DNA from 4 places in the Bradyrhizobium sp. Pha-3 genome. Region 1 is predicted to be linked to each of the others. Evidence: predicted binding sites of a transcription regulator. Region 1 holds the regulator's gene; each other region holds the start of a gene.
The links. Region 1 encodes PhoB, which activates phosphate uptake and scavenging genes when phosphate is short. Its sites were predicted from a motif close to TGTCATNNANCTGTCAT; they were not measured.
Positions count from the first base shown of each region.

Region 2: the regulator PhoB is predicted to act here: its motif matches at 2,732-2,748, upstream of ACE10X_RS25725 (OprO/OprP family phosphate-selective porin).
Region 3: the regulator PhoB is predicted to act here: its motif matches at 2,184-2,200, upstream of ugpB (sn-glycerol-3-phosphate ABC transporter substrate-binding protein UgpB).
Region 4: the regulator PhoB is predicted to act here: its motif matches at 1,446-1,462, upstream of ACE10X_RS18810 (acetoacetate decarboxylase).

Region 1 is NZ_CP170151.1:1,015,945-1,020,417, reverse strand. It holds gene ACE10X_RS04830 (aspartate aminotransferase family protein) at 1-1,129, opposite strand, end outside; gene ACE10X_RS04825 (GcrA family cell cycle regulator) at 1,618-2,130, shown strand; gene phoB (phosphate regulon transcriptional regulator PhoB) at 2,369-3,079, opposite strand; gene phoU (phosphate signaling complex protein PhoU) at 3,225-3,941, opposite strand; gene pstB (phosphate ABC transporter ATP-binding protein PstB) at 4,047-4,473, opposite strand, start outside.
Region 2 is NZ_CP170151.1:5,437,748-5,442,220, reverse strand. It holds gene ACE10X_RS25735 (zinc-binding alcohol dehydrogenase family protein) at 1-72, opposite strand, end outside; gene ACE10X_RS25730 (helix-turn-helix domain-containing protein) at 191-571, shown strand; gene ACE10X_RS25725 (OprO/OprP family phosphate-selective porin) at 1,076-2,674, opposite strand; gene ACE10X_RS25720 (DegQ family serine endoprotease) at 3,016-4,374, shown strand; gene ACE10X_RS25715 (replication-associated recombination protein A) at 4,398-4,473, shown strand, end outside.
Region 3 is NZ_CP170151.1:9,250,246-9,254,718, forward strand. It holds gene ACE10X_RS44075 (organic hydroperoxide resistance protein) at 139-564, shown strand; gene ACE10X_RS44080 (CaiB/BaiF CoA-transferase family protein) at 754-1,959, shown strand; gene ugpB (sn-glycerol-3-phosphate ABC transporter substrate-binding protein UgpB) at 2,256-3,572, shown strand; gene ugpA (sn-glycerol-3-phosphate ABC transporter permease UgpA) at 3,736-4,473, shown strand, end outside.
Region 4 is NZ_CP170151.1:4,072,306-4,076,778, forward strand. It holds gene ACE10X_RS18800 (acyl-CoA carboxylase subunit beta) at 1-129, shown strand, start outside; gene ACE10X_RS18805 (patatin-like phospholipase family protein) at 240-1,403, opposite strand; gene ACE10X_RS18810 (acetoacetate decarboxylase) at 1,646-2,431, shown strand; gene ACE10X_RS18815 (transporter) at 2,574-3,593, shown strand; gene ACE10X_RS18820 (carbohydrate porin) at 3,643-4,473, shown strand, end outside.

The DNA of each region.
Region 1 (4,473 bases):
CGGCCTCGGTCACGATCAGCGGCGCCAGGAACCGCACCACATTGTCGCCGGCACCGACGGTGAGCAGCTTCTCGCTGCGCAGTGCTGCGATCAGGTCGCCCGACGGCACCACCGCCTTGACGCCGATCAACAGCCCCTCGCCGCGCACCTCCGACAGCACGCCGGGATAGCGGTCGACGACGGAAGCGAGCTTCTGCTTGAGCAGCAGCGACATCTTCTGCACATGCTCGAAGAAGCCGGGTTTCAGCATGACGTCGAGCACGGCATTGGCGGCGGCGACCGCGAGCGGATTGCCGCCAAAGGTCGAGCCGTGCGAGCCGGGCGCCATGCCTTCGGCCGCTTTCGCGGTCGCCAGCACCGCGCCGATCGGGAAACCGCCGCCGAGCGCCTTGGCCAGCGACATCACGTCCGGCGTGACGCCGGTGCGCTTGTAGGCGAACAACTCGCCGGTGCGGCCCATGCCGGTCTGCACCTCGTCGAATGCCAGCAACAGGCCATGCTCGTCGCAGAGCGCGCGCAGTGCCTTGAAGAACGCCTGCGGCGCCGAGCGCACGCCGCCCTCGCCCTGCACCGGCTCGATCAGGATGCCGGCGGTGTGCGGGCCGATCACCTTCTTCACCGCCTCGATGTCGCCATGCGGCACCTGGTCGAAGCCGTCCATCGGCGGGCCGAAGCCCTCGAGATATTTCGCCGAGCCGGTCGCCGCCAGCGTGCCCAGCGTGCGGCCGTGGAAGGCGCCCTCGAAGGTGATGATGCGGTAGCGCTCGCCATGGCCCTTGGAGAAGTGATAGTGGCGGACCAGTTTGATCACGCCCTCCATCGCTTCCGCGCCGGAATTGCAGAAGAACACGAAGTCGGCAAAGCTCTGCTCGCACAGCCGCGCGGCAAGCACCTCGCCGTCCGGGCTCTTGAACAGGTTCGACATGTGCCAGAGCTTGGTCGCCTGTTCCTGCAGCGCCTTGACCAGATGCGGATGCGCATGCCCGAGTGCGTTGACCGCGACGCCCGAGGTGAAATCGAGATAGCGGTCGCCGTTGGTTGCGATCAGCCAGGCGCCCTCACCGCGCTCGAAGCCGAGATCGACCCTGGCGAAGACGGGGAGCAGATGCGACGTGGCAGCGTTGGTCATGGCGTTCACTGACGGTTTTTAAGCCGACAATTGCCGCTGCGCCTTGACGCCAGCGCAGCAACGGCCAGCTTCGGAAAACAAAACGGCCGCCTTTGCGGGCGGCACGTGGCGGGCATTCTATGCTGCGGTCAGTAAGTGTCAATCGCCACGAAGTGGCCTTCCTGCAATGCGAAACGAGCGCAATCCGGAGCATTCCGGTGCGGTGGAAAAGCCTCATCGCAATGCTTAACTGTGTGGGAACATGTGGACGCACGGCCGCGGACTCTTGCGCCAGAGTCACGCCATATTGTAGCGTTTGGCCTGTCGGGTACGACATCTCGTGCGGCAGTACTGGACCCTCTAAGTAGCCTTCGTATCGCGCGTAAACGTTCGGGCGCAAGACCGCGCCCGGCGAGGGCTAAGGGATTCTGGCCGCAGGGATATTTGTCCAGATTGGCTCGCAGCGCCGCTCCAATGATTGGCCGGCGCTACGCGAAGGGAAGAATGCGATGACTGTATTGACCTGGTCCGACGATCGCGTCGAGCAGCTGAAGAAGCTCTGGGAGTCCGGCCTGTCGGCCAGCCAGATCGCGGCGGAACTTGGCAATGTGACGCGAAACGCCGTGATCGGCAAAGTGCATCGGCTCGGCCTCTCTGGCCGCGCCAAGGCACCCTCCACGGCCGCGCCGCGGCAGCGCAAGGCCCGCCCCGCCCAGCACATGATGCGGGTGGCGCGCCCGGTCTCGCGCGGCAACACCGCGCTGGCGCACGCCTTCGAGGTCGAGATGGAGCCCGATCCGATCTCCTACGACAATGTGGTGCCGATGAGCCAGCGGCTGTCGCTGCTCGAGCTCAACGAGGCCACCTGTCACTGGCCGGTCGGCGATCCCTCGAGCCCGGAGTTCTTCTTCTGCGGCGGCAAGGCGCTCGCCGGCCTGCCCTATTGCGCGCATCACTCGCGCGTCGCCTACCAGCCCGCCGCCGATCGCCGCCGGCCTTCGGCGAAGCCGCAGATCAAGTGAGCACTCGGGAAACTACGGACGAACTCAAAAACAAATCCCCGCGAAAGCGGGGATTTTTTTGTGGCGCGTAGCCCGTTACATCACCGCCGTCGTCCCGGCGCAGGCCGGGACCCATACGCCGCGGCCGGCGCAATCGGCAAGCGGCCAGACGGCTTTCTAACAACACCCATTCGTGGTTATGGGTCCCGGCTCTCGCCGGGACGACGCCATGTTACGGCTTGCGATGGCCACACGCCCGTTACGGCTGCGGCTCGGCCTTGGCGAAGCGGTCGTCGAGCGCGTAGCCGGCGCCGCGCACGGTGCGGATCGGATCCTGCTCGCGGCCGGGATTGAGCAGCTTGCGCAGGCGGCCGATATGCACGTCGACGGTGCGTTCATCGATGTAGATGTCGCGGCCCCAGACACTGTCGAGCAGCTGCTCGCGGCTGAACACGCGGCCGGGATGCTCGAGGAAGAATTCAAGCAGGCGATACTCGGTCGGCCCGAGATCGATCGGGCGGCCCGAGCGCGCCACGCGGCGCTTCTCGCGGTCGAGTTCGATGTCGCCATAAGTCAGCACGGTCGCAAGCCGCTCGGGGCTCGCGCGGCGCAAGAGGCCCTTCACCCGCGCCAGCAGCTCCGGCACCGAGAACGGCTTGACGATGTAATCGTCGGCGCCGGTGGCAAGCCCGCGCACGCGCTCGCTTTCCTCGCCGCGCGCGGTCAGCATGATGATCGGAAGCTGCTTGGTCTCGGGCCGCGCCCGCAGGCGGCGGCACAGCTCGATGCCGGACAGGCCCGGCAGCATCCAGTCGAGCACCACGAGGTCGGGAACGCGCTCCTTCAGCCTCGTGTCGGCATCGTCGCCGCGCCCCACCGTCTCGACATCGTAGCCTTCCGCATCGAGGTTGTAGCGCAACAGCGTCGTCAGCGCTTCCTCGTCTTCGACTACCAGAATGCGTGCGCTCATCGGTTTAAGTTCTTTCTCTGTGGTGATCCGTTGCCCAGACGCAAACCGAAACGCTTACTTCCTTGAACATAGTTCCCGCGGAAACGATTTGTCGCGAGGATCGTCCAGTTTCACTCTTGCCGGTTCCGCGCTTGCCGATCATGCCTCAGTTGCCCGGCACCGCGGTGGCAAAAGTGGTCATGTCCCCCTTCGGGCGCTTGTCGGTGATCTGCTGGCCCTCGATCATGTAGAACACGGTCTCTGCGATATTGGTGGCGTGATCGCCGATCCGCTCGATGTTCTTGGCGCAGAACATCAGATGGATGCAGAACGAGATGTTGCGCGGATCTTCCATCATGTAGGTGAGCAGTTCGCGGAACAGCGAGGTGCAGATCGCATCGACCTCCTCGTCGCCCTTCCAGACGTTCATCGCCGCCGGCAGGTCGTGCGCGGCATAGGCGTCGAGCACCGACTTGACCTGCGACAGCACGAGGTCGGTCATGTGCTCGAGGCCGCGGATCAGCTTCAGCGGCTGGAAATCGCTCTCCAGCGCCGCGACGCGCTTGCCCATGTTCTTGGCGAGGTCGCCGATCCGCTCGAGGTCGGTGGCGACGCGCATCGCGCTGACGATCTCACGCAGGTCGATCGCCATCGGCTGGCGGCGCGCGATCGTCAGCACCGCGCGCTCTTCGATGTTGCGCTGCAGATTGTCGATCTCGATGTCGGCGGCGACCACGCGCTTGCCGAGCGCGACGTCGCGACGGATCAGCGCGTCGACCGACTCGGTAATCATCCGTTCGACCAGGCCGCCCATCTCGGCGACCAGGCGGGTCAACTCCTGCAGGTCGCTGTCGAATGCCTTGGCGGTATGTTCAGAAGCCATCGCTTGTCTCCCTCAACCATGATCCCGGGGATTATGGTTTCGTTTCCTGAATTTTAGCATGACCTGATTGGAAAACCGGTTTCCACCTTTTCGGATCATGCCCGGTCAACCGAACCGGCCGGTGATGTAGTCCTGGGTGCGCCGATCGCTCGGTGAGGTGAATATCTTGTTGGTGTCATCGAACTCGATCAGCTCGCCGAGATACATGAAGGCGGTCTTGTCGGAGACGCGCGCCGCCTGCTGCATGTTGTGGGTGACGATCGCGATCGTGTAGTCCTCGGAGAGCTCCTGGATCAGCTCCTCGACCTTGGCGGTCGAGATCGGGTCGAGCGCCGAGCACGGCTCGTCGAACAGGATCACCTCGGGGCGCACCGCCACGGTGCGTGCGATGCACAGGCGCTGCTGCTGGCCGCCGGAGAGCGACAGGCCGGAGGCGTTCAGCTTGTCCTTGACCTCGTTCCACAGCGCGCCGCCGCGCAGCGCCTTCTCGACCCGGTCGTCCATCTCGGACTTCGAGATCTTCTCGTAGAGG
Region 2 (4,473 bases), 4.4 Mb from region 1:
GGCGATCTCGAAATCGACGAGCGAATCCGCCGCCTCGATCGGCAGCGATTTTTGGTATCCGACGGCCTTCATGCCTGGTCTCCGTGGTGGGCGATTGCCTGCCGTCTTACCTGTCGCGCTGGCGTCCTTTTGGCAAGTACTGTAAAAACAGGGAACTAGTCCCTGTTTGTATACTGTTGGGAAATATCCGATGAAACGGCAGAATTTTGCGCGCCGGCCGGGCTGCGCGGTCGAGGCGGCGCTGGACCTGATCGACGGCAAATGGAAGGGCGTGATCCTGTACCACTTGCAGGCCGGCACCCAGCGGTTCGGCGAGCTGCGGAAGCGGATGCCCGGTATCACCCAGCGCATGCTGACCAAGCAGCTGCGCGCGCTCGAGGACGATGGCCTCGTGATCCGCAAGGTCTATGCCGAAGTGCCGCCGCGGGTCGAATACACGCTTTCCGAACTCGGCGAGAGCCTGCGCCCGGTGATCGATATTTTGAAGGCCTGGGGCGAGGGCCATCAGGAGCGGCTGTCCTGCGCGCCGGCGCCGGAGGTCGTTGTGAAGAAGGCGAAGCGCGCGGCCTAGGGCTGAGGTGCAGTTGAACTGGTCGTGCGGCAAACTCCGCTGCACCTCTCCCGCTTGCGGGGTCGAGACAAGCGGAGCTTGCTCTTAGGTCGCATCGCATCTTATGCGATGCGGGTGGGGGCTCTTTCCACAATGTGACTCGTGGAGAGAGCCGCCACTCCAACCTTTCCCCCGCAAGCGCAGGGCTATCGCATATGCCCCTTGGCGACCGCGCAGTGCTTGGCCTCGTTGTTCGAGACGCGCCGCAAGCGGCGCTCCTCACCATGAGGGTCTACTATTGTGCCGCAAAACAAGACCTCATCCTGAGGAGCCCGCCGAAGGCGGGCGTCTCGAAGGATGGCCACGAGGACACCGCCACGAAATGCGATAGCCCTCCCCCGCAAGCAGGAGAGGGAACGCAGTTTCGATGCCGCTACGGCTCGATCATTTCACGCATTCCAGAGCAACAAAAACGGCCGGAGCAATGCCCCGGCCGTTTGCTTGTCGACGCCAGATCAGATCGGCTCAGAACGCAACCTGCGTACGCAGCGCGACCGCGTCGAACTTCGAACCGACGTCCGCAGTCGAAGTCGCCGAGGCCTGCTTGGCGATATCGCCGTGCAGGTAGTTCAGCATGAAGCGGACGTTGTTGTTGACGTACCAGTTCAGCGCGGCGGTGTAGACGGTCTGCCGTCCGCCCGCGATGCCGACCGCCTGCGCGATCTGATCGTTGAGGTCCATTGTGCTGACGCGGCCGGCGATTTCCCAGGCGCCCCAGCCGCCGCCGGCGAGCGAGAACGGATCATGCGGCTTGATACCGCCGTAGGAGGCCGTCGCCGGATTGTAGGCGTGGTTCTCGCCGGTCAGCACGTAGCCGACCTGCGCGTAACCGCCGTCGAACTTCAGGCTCGGCGCGCCGAACGGCGGCAGTCCGGTGTTCGCGGAGCGATCGACATTGAACCAGTAATATTCGCCCTGCGCGATGAACGGGCCATAGGTCGCTGCCGCCTCGACGCCGTAGACCTGCGCGCCGGAGACGTTGGCGATCGCACCGGTCGAGATCAGCGTCGTCGGATCGATGCGCAGCTCGGGCCGGTCGCTGAGCGTGAGCGTCTGCGCCTGCGTGAGCTGGTTGCGCGGCGGCTGCACCAGCCATTCCGCATCGGCGCCGATATGCACCGAATAGTTCTTGCCGCTGATCGGATTGCCGGCGACGCGAATGACCCCGCCATACTGCTCGGATGTGCCGGCCGGCGAGGCCGAGGACGCGGAGTGGATGGCGCCCGACGTCGGTCCGGTGACATAGCCGCCGATCCAGAACTGGTCGTTCCACCAGCGGGTGCCGGCGGCCGAACGGAAGTCACCGGCGGCGATGTTCTGTGCGATGATGCCGACCGAGGCGCGCTCCATGAACAGGATGTCGTTGGAGCTGGTCGCTTCGTCGAGTGTCCACGGCACGTCCATGATGCCGCCTTCGATCGCCATCTTGCCGCCGAACGGCTTGAAGCCGGTGTAGCTCAGATACGCGTTCTCGATGCCCGAGGTTCCGCCGCCGGGCAGCGATCCCGGCGCCGCGCCGCCGAAGCCGTCGGACGAGCCGCCGAAATCGTAGATCAGCGAGTAATTCCAGTCGCCGAAGAATTTGCCGACGATGCCGATGCGCGCGCGGCGGACGTTCTCACCGCTGTCGAGCTTCTGCGGCGAGGTGCCTGCGGTGTTCGGACGATAGTCGTAGCCGCCGACATCCCAGTGCACGCGGCTCGTGATCGCAACGCAGTTCTGTTCGTCCGCGGTGCAGATCGTCGGCCGGTTGTTCGGCATCGTCACCACGACGCCGGACGGCGCGACCGGGCCCTTCACCGGGATCGCGGCGTTGGCGCTCGCCACCCGCGCGGCCCTGGCGTCCGCCGCCTTCGCATTGGCGTTTGCGCTGGCCGCGGTTGCGGTATTGGCGTTGGTCTGCTTCTGCAGTCTGTCGAGCTTCTGCTCGAGCATCTTCAGCTGCTGCTTCAGCAGCGCGATCTCCGCATCGCTGCCGCCTCCGGCCGATTGTGAATAGGCCGGCGAGGCGGCGAGCGCCCCTGCCAGGCCGATGGCGATTGCACCAACTTTTGTCGCACCCATTGTGCACCCCTGTTGTGTTTGAAGTCCCCACTCACTGAACGGTCCTAGGAGCGTATCGTGACTGACGCACGACACTGCTTCCGGGCATCGCAGTTCCGCTTGTGATCCGCAGGCAACAAGCGGAGCGGCGCAGTGAGATGACAGCCATCATAGAAGCTTGGCGGCGCGCTTCAACGCGGTGGCCACGGGTTGTGCACCGGTCCGGCGGGGGGCCAGTTATCCGGCCCGGCGCCCTTCAATTGCCCGGCGAACACGCCTATATTCCGGCGTTTCCACGAGAGGTGAGAATGCTCCGACCCGTCCGTTTTGCTGCCGTATCCGCTCTCTGCACGTTGGCCTTCATGGGGAATCTTTCCGCTGCCGCGGCCCAGGAGCGCCGCGTGCCGTCCTCGCAGGCCGAGCTGCAATTGTCCTATGCGCCGATCGTGCAGCGGGTGCAGCCGGCGGTGGTCAATGTCTACGCCGCCAAGACCGTGCAGAACCGCAATCCATTCCTGGACGATCCGATTTTTCGCCGGTTCTTCGGCGTGCCGGGACAGCAGCCCGAGCAGATGCAGCGCTCGCTCGGCTCCGGCGTGATGGTCGACGGCTCCGGGCTTGTGGTCACAAACAATCACGTGATCGAGGGCGCCGACCAGGTGAAGGTCTCGCTCGCCGACAAGCGCGAATACGAGGCGGAGATCGTGCTGAAGGACAGCCGCACCGACCTTGCGGTGCTGCGGCTGAAGAACACCAACAAGGAAAAATTCGCAACGCTCGACTTTGCCAATTCCGACCAGCTGCTGGTCGGTGACGTCGTGCTGGCGATCGGCAATCCGTTCGGCGTCGGCCAGACCGTGACGCACGGCATCATCTCGGCTCTGGCACGCACTCAAGTCGGGATCACGGATTATCAATTCTTCATTCAAACCGACGCGGCGATCAATCCCGGCAATTCGGGCGGCGCGCTGGTCGACATGACCGGCCGGCTCGCCGGCATCAACACCGCGATCTTCTCCCGCTCCGGCGGCTCGCAGGGCATCGGCTTTGCGATTCCCGCCAACATGGTGCGGGTGGTAGTGGCCTCCGCCAAGAGCGGCGGCAAGGCGGTGAAGCGGCCATGGCTCGGCGCGCGGCTGCAGGCGGTCACGCCTGAGATCGCGGAGACGCTGGGACTGAAGCTGCCGTCTGGCGCGCTGGTCGCCAATGTCGCGCCAAACAGCCCGGCGGCGAAGGCCGGGCTCAAGCTCTCCGACCTGATCGTGGGGATCGACGGCACGCCGATCGACGATCCCAACGCGTTCGACTACCGCTTCGCGACCCGTCCGCTCGGCGGCAACGCGGAGATCGAGGTGCAGCGCGCCGGCAAGCCGGTGAAGCTCACCGTGCCGCTGGAGACCGCGCCCGATACCAACCGCGACGAGATCGTGCTGACCGCGCGCTCGCCGTTCCAGGGCGCCAGGGTCGCCAATATCTCGCCGGCGCTGGCCGATGAGCTGCATCTCGACGCCGGCGCCGAAGGCGTCGTGGTCACCGAGCTCGCCGATGACGGCACCGCTGCCAATGTCGGCTTCCAGAAGGGCGACATCATCCTCGCGGTCAACAACGAGAAGATTGCGCGGACCAGCGACCTCGAGAAGGCCTCGAAGACCGGGTCGCGGGTCTGGCGCATCACGCTGGTGCGCGGCGGCCAGCAGATCAACGTGACGCTCGGCGGATGAGGCCCCAGGGATGAGCTCCAAGGATGAGCGCTAAGCAACCGCGGGGGGCCAGCAACCTGTTCGCTGCGGCGGGGATGGAGCAGGACGCGCCGCACCCGC
Region 3 (4,473 bases), 1.1 Mb from region 1:
TCATTCTGGGCTCTCGGGACCGCGGATTCAATTGCGAACAATTAAATGTGAGGCCGCATATTTTATATTGTGCACAATCTATTTGCGTGCAATACATGCGTCGTCAAGTTCAAGCCCACCCCACCAAGGGAGACCACGATGTCTGTGAACGTGCTCTACAAGACCAGCGCCAAGGCGACCGGCGGCCGCGACGGCCATGCGGCAACGCTCGACGGCGCGCTCGACGTCAAGCTCACGACCCCGAAGGAGCTCGGTGGCGGCGGCGGTGCCGGCAACAATCCGGAGCAGCTGTTCGCGGCCGGCTATGCCGCCTGCTTCATCGGCGCGATGAAGTTCGTGGCCTCGCAGGGCGGCCCCAAGGTTCCCGCCGACGCTTCGGTGACCTCGACGGTCGGCATCGGCCCGCGCTCGGAAGGCGGCTTCGGCCTCGCCGTCGAGCTCGCGGTGTCGCTGCCCGGCCTTTCCCGCGCCGACGCCGAAGCGCTGGTCGAGAAGGCCCACCATGTGTGCCCCTATTCCAACGCGACCCGCGGCAATGTCGACGTCAAGCTGAGCGTCGTCTAATTCCACATCACGCAATGGTCCGCCGCGACACGTGGCGGACCATTGCTCTTTCAGCGGCTGGTTCGCTTGGCGAACGCATGCGCCGCGTGCTGCATGGGCCTGCGCCGACGGAAGCATTGCTGCCCCGGCTGAAGACCGTTAGCTCTGGGACCCTCGTTATCTGATCCCAACTGAGCGAAGGTTGCTTCCATGAATACCCCAGCGGCTACGGGCGCGATGACCGGCCTGCGCGTGATCGATCTGACGCGCGTGCTCGGCGGTCCGTATTGCACCCAGATTCTCGCCGACCACGGCGCCGACGTGATCAAGGTCGAGCCGCCCGCCGGCGACGAGGTGCGCGACTGGGGTCCTCCGTTCCATGACGAGGATGCGGCCTATTTCGTCGGCATCAACCGCAACAAGCGCTCGATCGGCCTTGACCTCGCTTCCGAGGGCGGACGCGCGGTGCTGATGAAGATGCTCGAGACCGCCGACGTGCTGATCGAGAATTTCAAGCCGGGCACGCTCGACAAATGGGGCATCGGCAACGACGTGCTGCGCGCGAAATTTCCGCGCCTCGTGCACTGCCGGATCTCCGGCTTCGGCGCCGATGGCCCGCGCGGCGGCAATCCCGGTTATGACGCGATCATCCAGGCGATGACCGGCATGATCGCGGCGACCGGCTCGCCGGAAAGCGGCCCGATGCGGATCGGCGTGCCGCTGGTCGACATCACCACCGGGCTCTACGCCACGATCGGCATCCTGATGGCGCTGTCGGAGCGGCAGCGCTCGGGGCTCGGCCAGTTCATCGAGACCACGCTGTACGAGACCGGGCTCGCGATCATGCATCCGCACACCGCGAACTACTTCATGCATGGCAAGCCGCCATCGCTCACCGGCAACGAGCATCCCAACCTCGTTCCGTACGCGATCTTCCCGACCAAGACCGATAACATCTTCATCGGCGTCGGCAATGACGGCACCTTCCGCAAGCTCGCCAAGGAGATCGGCAAGCCCGAGCTAGGCACTGACCCGCGCTTTGCCCGCAACAAGGACCGCATCGCCAACCGCGATGCGCTCCGCGTCGAGCTGGCCGCGGTGTTCAGCCAGCACGAGGCCGAGCCGCTGTGCAACCGGCTGCTCGCCGCCGGCCTGCCGGCAGGCCCGGTGCAGAAGATCGACCAGGCGCTGACCAACCCGCACACCATTCATCGCGGCGACGTCATCGAGAAGGATTGGTACAAGGGCGTCGCCTCGCCGATCCGCCTCGAACGCACCAAGCCGAACCTGCGCCGCACGCCGCCGAAGTTCAGCCAGCACGCCGCGGAAGTGCTCGGCGAGTTCGGCTACTCGAAGGACGAGATCAACGGCCTGGTTGAAAAGGGCGTGGTCTGCGGCCCCCAGCGCAAGCGCTAAAGGCGTCATGAGAGCAGTCGAATAGCGACCACAACGGTGGTCAGCTCCCTCGCCCCGTTCTTACGGGGCGAGGTGATGCGCAGTCCGCTGCGCCGGGAAACGATCAGACCCTGCGGTGCAACGTCGCGTCAGGCGCTGCACCGCACTGAGCCGGCTGCCGTCTTCGCCTTTTTTACCGCTTCCCTTCGCTTCGGCTTCCCCCCTACCATGACTTTCGTTTATACGGTCATTTGAACGTCATCCGGCGCTGATAACGCGCGCAACGAAAGACGACGTTCCAATTGGGAGGGGTTTTGATGTTCTTTCGACGACTAGGTGCTGCCGCGGCAGCCGCTGCCGCGCTTGCATTCGCGTCGCCCGCGTTTGCGGTGACCGAGATCCAGTGGTGGCACGCGATGACCGGCGCCAACAACGACGTCATCGTCAAGCTGGCCAACGACTTCAACGCCTCGCAATCCGACTACAAGGTGATCCCGACCTACAAGGGCGGCTACGCCGACACCATGAACGCCGGCATTGCCGCGTTCCGCGCCGGCAACGCGCCGCACATCATGCAGGTGTTCGAGGTCGGCACCGCGACGATGATGGCCGCCACCGGCGCCGTCAAACCGGTCTACAAGCTGATGGCCGACGCCGGCGAGAAGTTCGATCCGAGCGTCTATCTGCCCGCGATCACCGGCTACTACTCGACCTCCAAGGGCGAGATGCTGTCGTTCCCCTTCAACTCGTCGTCGACGGTGATGTGGGTCAATCTCGATGCGCTGAAGAAGGCCAACATCGCGGAGATTCCGAAGACCTGGCCGCAAGTGTTCGACGACGCCAAGAAGCTGAAGGCAGCCGGCTACGCCACCTGCGGCTTCTCCGGCTCGTGGGTCACCTGGGTCAATCTCGAACAGCTCTCGGCCTGGCACAATGTGCCGCTCGCCAGCAAGGCCAACGGCCTCGACGGCTTCGACACCGTGCTCGAATTCAACGGCCCGCTGCAGGTCAAGCATCTCGAGAACCTCGTCGAGCTGCAGAAGGACAAGATCTACGACTATGCCGGCCGCACCAACACTGGCGAAGGCCGCTTCACCTCGGGCGAATGCCCGATCTACCTGACCTCGTCGGCCTTCTTCGGCAACGTCAAGGCGCAGGCCAAGTTCAACTTCACCGCTGCGCCGATGCCGTATTATCCCGACGCCAAGGGCGCGCCGCAGAACTCGATCATCGGCGGCGCCTCGCTCTGGGTGATGGGCGGCAAGTCGGCCGAGGAATACAAGGGCGTGGCCAAGTTCCTGACCTTCCTCTCGGACACCGACCGCCAGGTCTGGATCCACAAGGCCTCGGGCTATCTGCCGATCACCAAGGCAGCCTACGCCAAGGCCAAGGAAGAGGGCTTCTACAAGGACCAGCCCTATCTCGAGACCCCGCTGCTCGAGCTCACCAACAAGGAGCCGACCGCGAATTCCCGCGGCCTGCGCCTCGGCAACATGGTGCAGCTGCGCGACATGTGGTCGGAGGAAATCGAGCAGGCGCTGGCCGGCAAGAAGACCGCCAAGCAGGCGCTGGACGCCGCCGTCGAGCGCGGCAACCAGATGCTGCGGCAGTTTGAAAAGACCGCCGTCCGCTGACATGATGCCTTCGGGCATGATCCGGAAAGGCGCGCAGCGGTTTTCCGAAAAGATCATGCCCAGACGACAAGCTAAAGCGCGATGACGATCCAACCTCATCTCATCGCGCTTTAGGGCCATCAACCGGCAGGCCGCATCCGCGGCCTGCCCTTCCTCCGAGCCCATGCAAAAGCAAGCGATTTTCCAGTCAAAGCTGTTGCCTTACGCGCTGGTTGCCCCGCAACTCGCGATCGTCCTGATCTTTTTCTACTGGCCGGCCGTGCAGGCGGCGATCCAATCCTTCCTGCTGCAGGACGCTTTCGGTCTCTCCACCAGCTTCGTCTGGTTCGAGAACTATCTCGATCTGTTCAAGGAGCCGGCCTATTTCGCGGCGATCGTCCGAACCTTCGTGTTCTCGTTCGCGATCGCGGTCTCCTCGCTGTCCTTCGCGCTCCTGCTCGCGGTCATGGCCGACAGGCCGCTACGCGGCTCGACGCTGTATCGCACGCTGCTGATCTGGCCCTATGCGGTGGCCCCGCCGGTGGTCGGCGTGCTCTGGGTGTTCATGCTGCACCCCTCGCTCGGCGTGCTGTCGCGCTATCTGCGCGCCATGGGCATCGACTGGAATCCGCTGCTCGACGGCGACCAGGCGGCGGCCCTGATCATCCTCGCCGCGGCCTGGAAGCAGATCTCCTACAATTTCCTGTTCTTCCTCGCCGGGCTGCAGAGCATCCCGAAGAGCGTGATCGAGGCCGCCGCGATCGACGGCGCCCGTCCGATGCGGCGGTTCTGGACCGTGATCTTCCCGCTGCTGTCGCCGACCATCTTCTTCCTCTTGGTCATCAACATCGTCTACGCCTTCTTCGACACCTTCGGCATCATCGACACCATGACCCGCGGCGGTCCCGGCAAGGCGACCGAG
Region 4 (4,473 bases), 3.1 Mb from region 1:
GCGGAGAAGTTCTGGGTCGAGGAGGTGATCGACCCGCGCAAGACGCGCTCGCTGCTCTGCGAGTTCGCGCGCCTCGCCGAACCGATCCGCAAGGCCGGGCCGCCGAGCAACATGTCGACGCGGCCATAAGGCTCCTCGACCTCAACGCGTCATGCGCGGGCTTGACCCGCGCATCCATCGAATGAGTCATTCGAAGCGGGATGGATTGCCGGGTCAAGCCCGGCAATGACGGCCTTGTCCTACTCGGCTTCCCGATGCACGTCGTGGATCACGATGCCCATGCCGTTCTCGGGCATCTTGATCCATTCGCGCCGCTTCAGCGAGCGCTTGGTGTCCTCGTGCCCGCTCACCCAATGCTCGCGCATCGAGGTGCCGGAGAATTCGTGGTCCTTGGCGTCGCCCTCATAGGCCTTCTGCTGATAGATCAGCTGCAACAGCGTGATGCCCGGCAGCCGGGCGTTTGCCTTCTTGAGTTGGCGCTCCTCGTCCGAGAGCTGATCGTCGGGGATTTTTCCCAGCGCGTTGTGCAGGGCGGTGCGCAGATTGTAGGTCTTGCGATAGACATCGGTGTTGTAGCGGGTACGCGACGAATACATGATGTCCTTGTGCCGGGCCATCACGTCCTGGATGTCGCGCGGCAGCGCGCCGCGCGCCGAGAACAGGTCGACCTGGAACACCAGCGAGTTCATGTTGTCTTCCTGGTCGAGCAGATGCTGCAGCGGCGTGTTGGAGACGATGCCGCCGTCCCAGAAATGATCGGTGCCGACCTTCACCATCGGCAGCGCCGGCGGCAGCGCGCCGCTCGCCATGATGTGCTCGGGAATGATCTCGTCATGGGCATTGTCGAAATAGATGAAGTTGCCGGACAGCACGTTCACCGCGCCGACCGCGAAGCGCATTGTCTTGGAATTGATGCGGTCGAAATCGACCAGCTCGAGCAGGGACTCGCGCAGCGGCGTGGTGTCGTAGTAGCTGGTGGCAGTGCGCGCGCCGGCCAGGCTGAACCACGGATTGCTCTGATGCGGGGTGAAGAAGCCGGGCTGCCCGAGCGTCGTCGTCAGCCATGAGCTGGTGAGATTGCGCGCCTTGCGGAATACGTCGCCGTCCGGCGTGTAGTGCCAGATCTTGCGGCTGGTGATGCGATCCCAGAATGTGTGCAGTCGCTCCAGCCGCTTTTCGGGCGGATTGCCGGCGATGATCGCCGAGTTGATTGCGCCGATCGAGACGCCGCAGATCCAGTCGGGCTCGATGTTGGATTCATGCAGCGCCTGATAGACGCCGGCCTGATAGGCGCCGAGTGCGCCGCCGCCCTGCAGGACCAGGGCCACGCGATCGCAGCCTTCCGGACGCCAGCCCGGCGTCGCGTGATCGATATCGTCGAAATGCGGGGTTCGCGCGTCCATATCAGACACTCCAAAAATTCGCGGCGAGAATTCAGCGCGCCGATGACGCGGTGATGACAATTGCGGCGCCCACGCTCGGCGCATCCGGCATGCCTGCCTGCATGGTTAGCATTGGCCTCAGCAGCGCGACGCGGGACACGCAAGCGCAACCGCAGGTCATGCACCTGACGGAAATCCCTCACATCGCTGTCAATCTCGGCCGTTAGCTTCCGGGCAAATTTTTCAAACAGGGGGTTATTGCGATGCGCAGGGAAGATCTGCTCAAGCTTCCGTCGATGCCGGCCGCCGGCCCGAGCTATCCCGCCGGTCCATATCGCTTCATCGATCGCGAATTCCTCGTCATCACCTATGAGACCGATCCGGAGTTGATCCGCGCCGGCCTGCCCGAGCCGCTGGAGCCGATCGAGCAGGCGATCGTGCATTACGAATGGATCAAGATGCCCGACACCTCCGGCTTCGGCAGCTACACCGAGTCCGGCCTCGTGATCCCCGCGCGCCTGCATGGCGAAGAGGTCAACTTCGTTTGTCAGATGTATCTCGACGATGATCCGCCGATCGCGGCCGGCCGCGAGATCTGGGGCTTTCCGAAGAAATACGCCCATCCCAAGCTCGAGATCGTCAAGGACACGCTGACCGGCACGCTGGAATATGCCGGCCAGCTCGTTGCGATGGGCACGATGGGCTACAAGCACGAGAGCATGGCGGGCAATGGCGACGTCACCCGCGCTACGCTGTCGAAGACGCAAGTTAATCTGAAGATGATCCCCGGCGTCGACGGCCATCTCGAGGTCTGCCAGCTGGTCGCGATCAACCTGACCGACATCGTCGTCAAGGGCTCCTGGATCGGACCGGGCCGGCTGCATTTGGTGCCGCATGTCAACGCGCCGGTCGCCGATTTCCCGGTCAAGCGTGTCGTCGGCGCGCATCACTTCCTCGCCGACCTGACGCTGCCGTTCGGCCGCGTCGTGCACGACCACAACAAGGAGGCCGCGGAGGCGGCGGCGCCGACCGGCCTGGCCGCGGAGTAGGGCGGTCGCTGACATAAAACTGTAACAGGCGCGTCCTCCTATGTTGCGACGAAGGGACGCGCTTGCTCAGCGTTGCGCGTGGGCGAGGTCTTGAACATGTCATTTCGCGCGGTTGCGTTATCGATTGCCTTGGGGGCCGGCCATGCTGGCTGATCCACCTCCCGCTCCGGTCGGGTCGCTGCTGACCCGCGAGGCGGTCCCAGGTCTGGTCTGGGCGTTCCGCCTGCATCACGACGGCCGCGCCGAGGCGCTTCCGATCGATGCGCCGGTCGAGCCGAGCCATGACGGAAGGCTGTGGCTGCACTTCAACCTGACCGACGTCCGCACCCGGGCGTGGCTCGCCAACATGCACATCCCGCAACTGGCGCGGGACCTCTTGCTGTCGAATGACAATTTCCAGCAGATCCACGTCGTCGACAATTGCGTCTACGGCGTGTTTTCCGACCTGGTGCGGGATGTCGAAGCCGCCACCCGCGAGACCGGCTTCCTCCGCTTCGCGATGACCGAGCGTCTCCTGATCAGCGGCCGCCATCAGGCGCTGTGCTCCGCCGATGCGGCGCGCCGCGTGCTCGAGCGCGGCCATCGTGTCGGCAGCGTCGCGGCGCTGCTGGAGAAGATCGTCGACGAGATCGCCGACACCATGGACCGCATGGCGGACAGGATCGGCACCGATATCGACGCGATCGAGGAGCGGGTGCTTGCCGAGGATACCGGATCCGAACTGCGCAAGAATCTGAGCCGGATGCGCCGCACCTGTGTGCGGCTGCATCGCCAGCTCGCGGGCTTGCGCGTGCTGTTCCACCGGCTCGAGCAGAAGAACACCGACGATCTCAGCCCGGCGCTGCGGCTGCAGGCCGGCAAGCTCGCGCAGCGGCTCGACGGTCTCGACCACGACATCGTCGAACTGCACGAGCGCAGCCGCCTGCTGGAGGAGGAGCTGCGCTTCAAGCTCGAGGAGGAGAGCAACAAGCATCTCCACGCGTTGTCCGTCGTCACCATGATGCTGCTGCCGCCGACGCTCGTCACCGGCATCTTCGGCATGAACACCAAGGGATTGCCGCTGACGGATGTCGACAGCGGATTTCTGGTGGCCGCAGGCCTGTTGGCCGGGTCGGCGCTGCTGGCCTATCTGCTGATGCGGCGGCTCGGCATCGTCAAATAGCGCGATTCGCACCGCGGCATTCCCGATGTGCAGAGTTCTTTCCCGCGCGATGTTGGTGGCCGCGGCCCTCGCGCTCGGCGCGCCGGCGCATGCTGAGGACAAGCCCGTCGCCGACCGGATTGCGGATACCCGCGCTGCGCTCGAGGAGGCCGGCTACCAGTTCAGCCTGACCTATATCGGTGAGGGGTTTTCCAACGTCGCTGGCGGCGTCAGCAACGGCGCGGCCTATACCGGCCGTCTCGATCTCGGCACCACCATCGACCTCGAGAAGGCGATCGGCTGGAGCGGCGCGACCTTCCACGCCAACATGTACCAGATCCACGGCGACGGGCTGTCGCGGAGCTATGTCGGCAACCTGTTCCTGGTGTCCGGCGTCGAGTCGCTGCCGGCGACGCGGCTCTATGAATTCTGGATCGAGCAGAAGCTGCTCGGCGGCAAACTTTCGGTGCGCGTCGGCCAGCAGGGCTCGGACGTCGAGTTCATCGACAGCCAGTACGACGACATCTTCATCAATTCGGCGCTGGGCTGGCCGGGCATTGTCGGCACCATTCTGCCGGCCGGCGGACCGTCGCCGCCACTTGCCGTGCCCGGCATCCGGTTCAAGGCCAATCTGTCCGACCGCATCACCGCCTATCTCGCACTGTTCGACGGTTCGGCTTCGCCGCCGCAGGGGACGGACGATCCGCAGATATTGAACGCCCACGGGCTGAATTTTCGCGTCAACGATCCGCCGTGGTGGATCGGCCAGCTCAAATACAAGTTCGAGATCGGCGAGAGCAGGCTGCCGGCGACCATCACCGGGGGCGCCTGGTATCACATGGGCTCGTTCGCCGACCAGCGCTTCTCGGCCGACGGGCTGTCGCTCGCCGATCCCGACAGC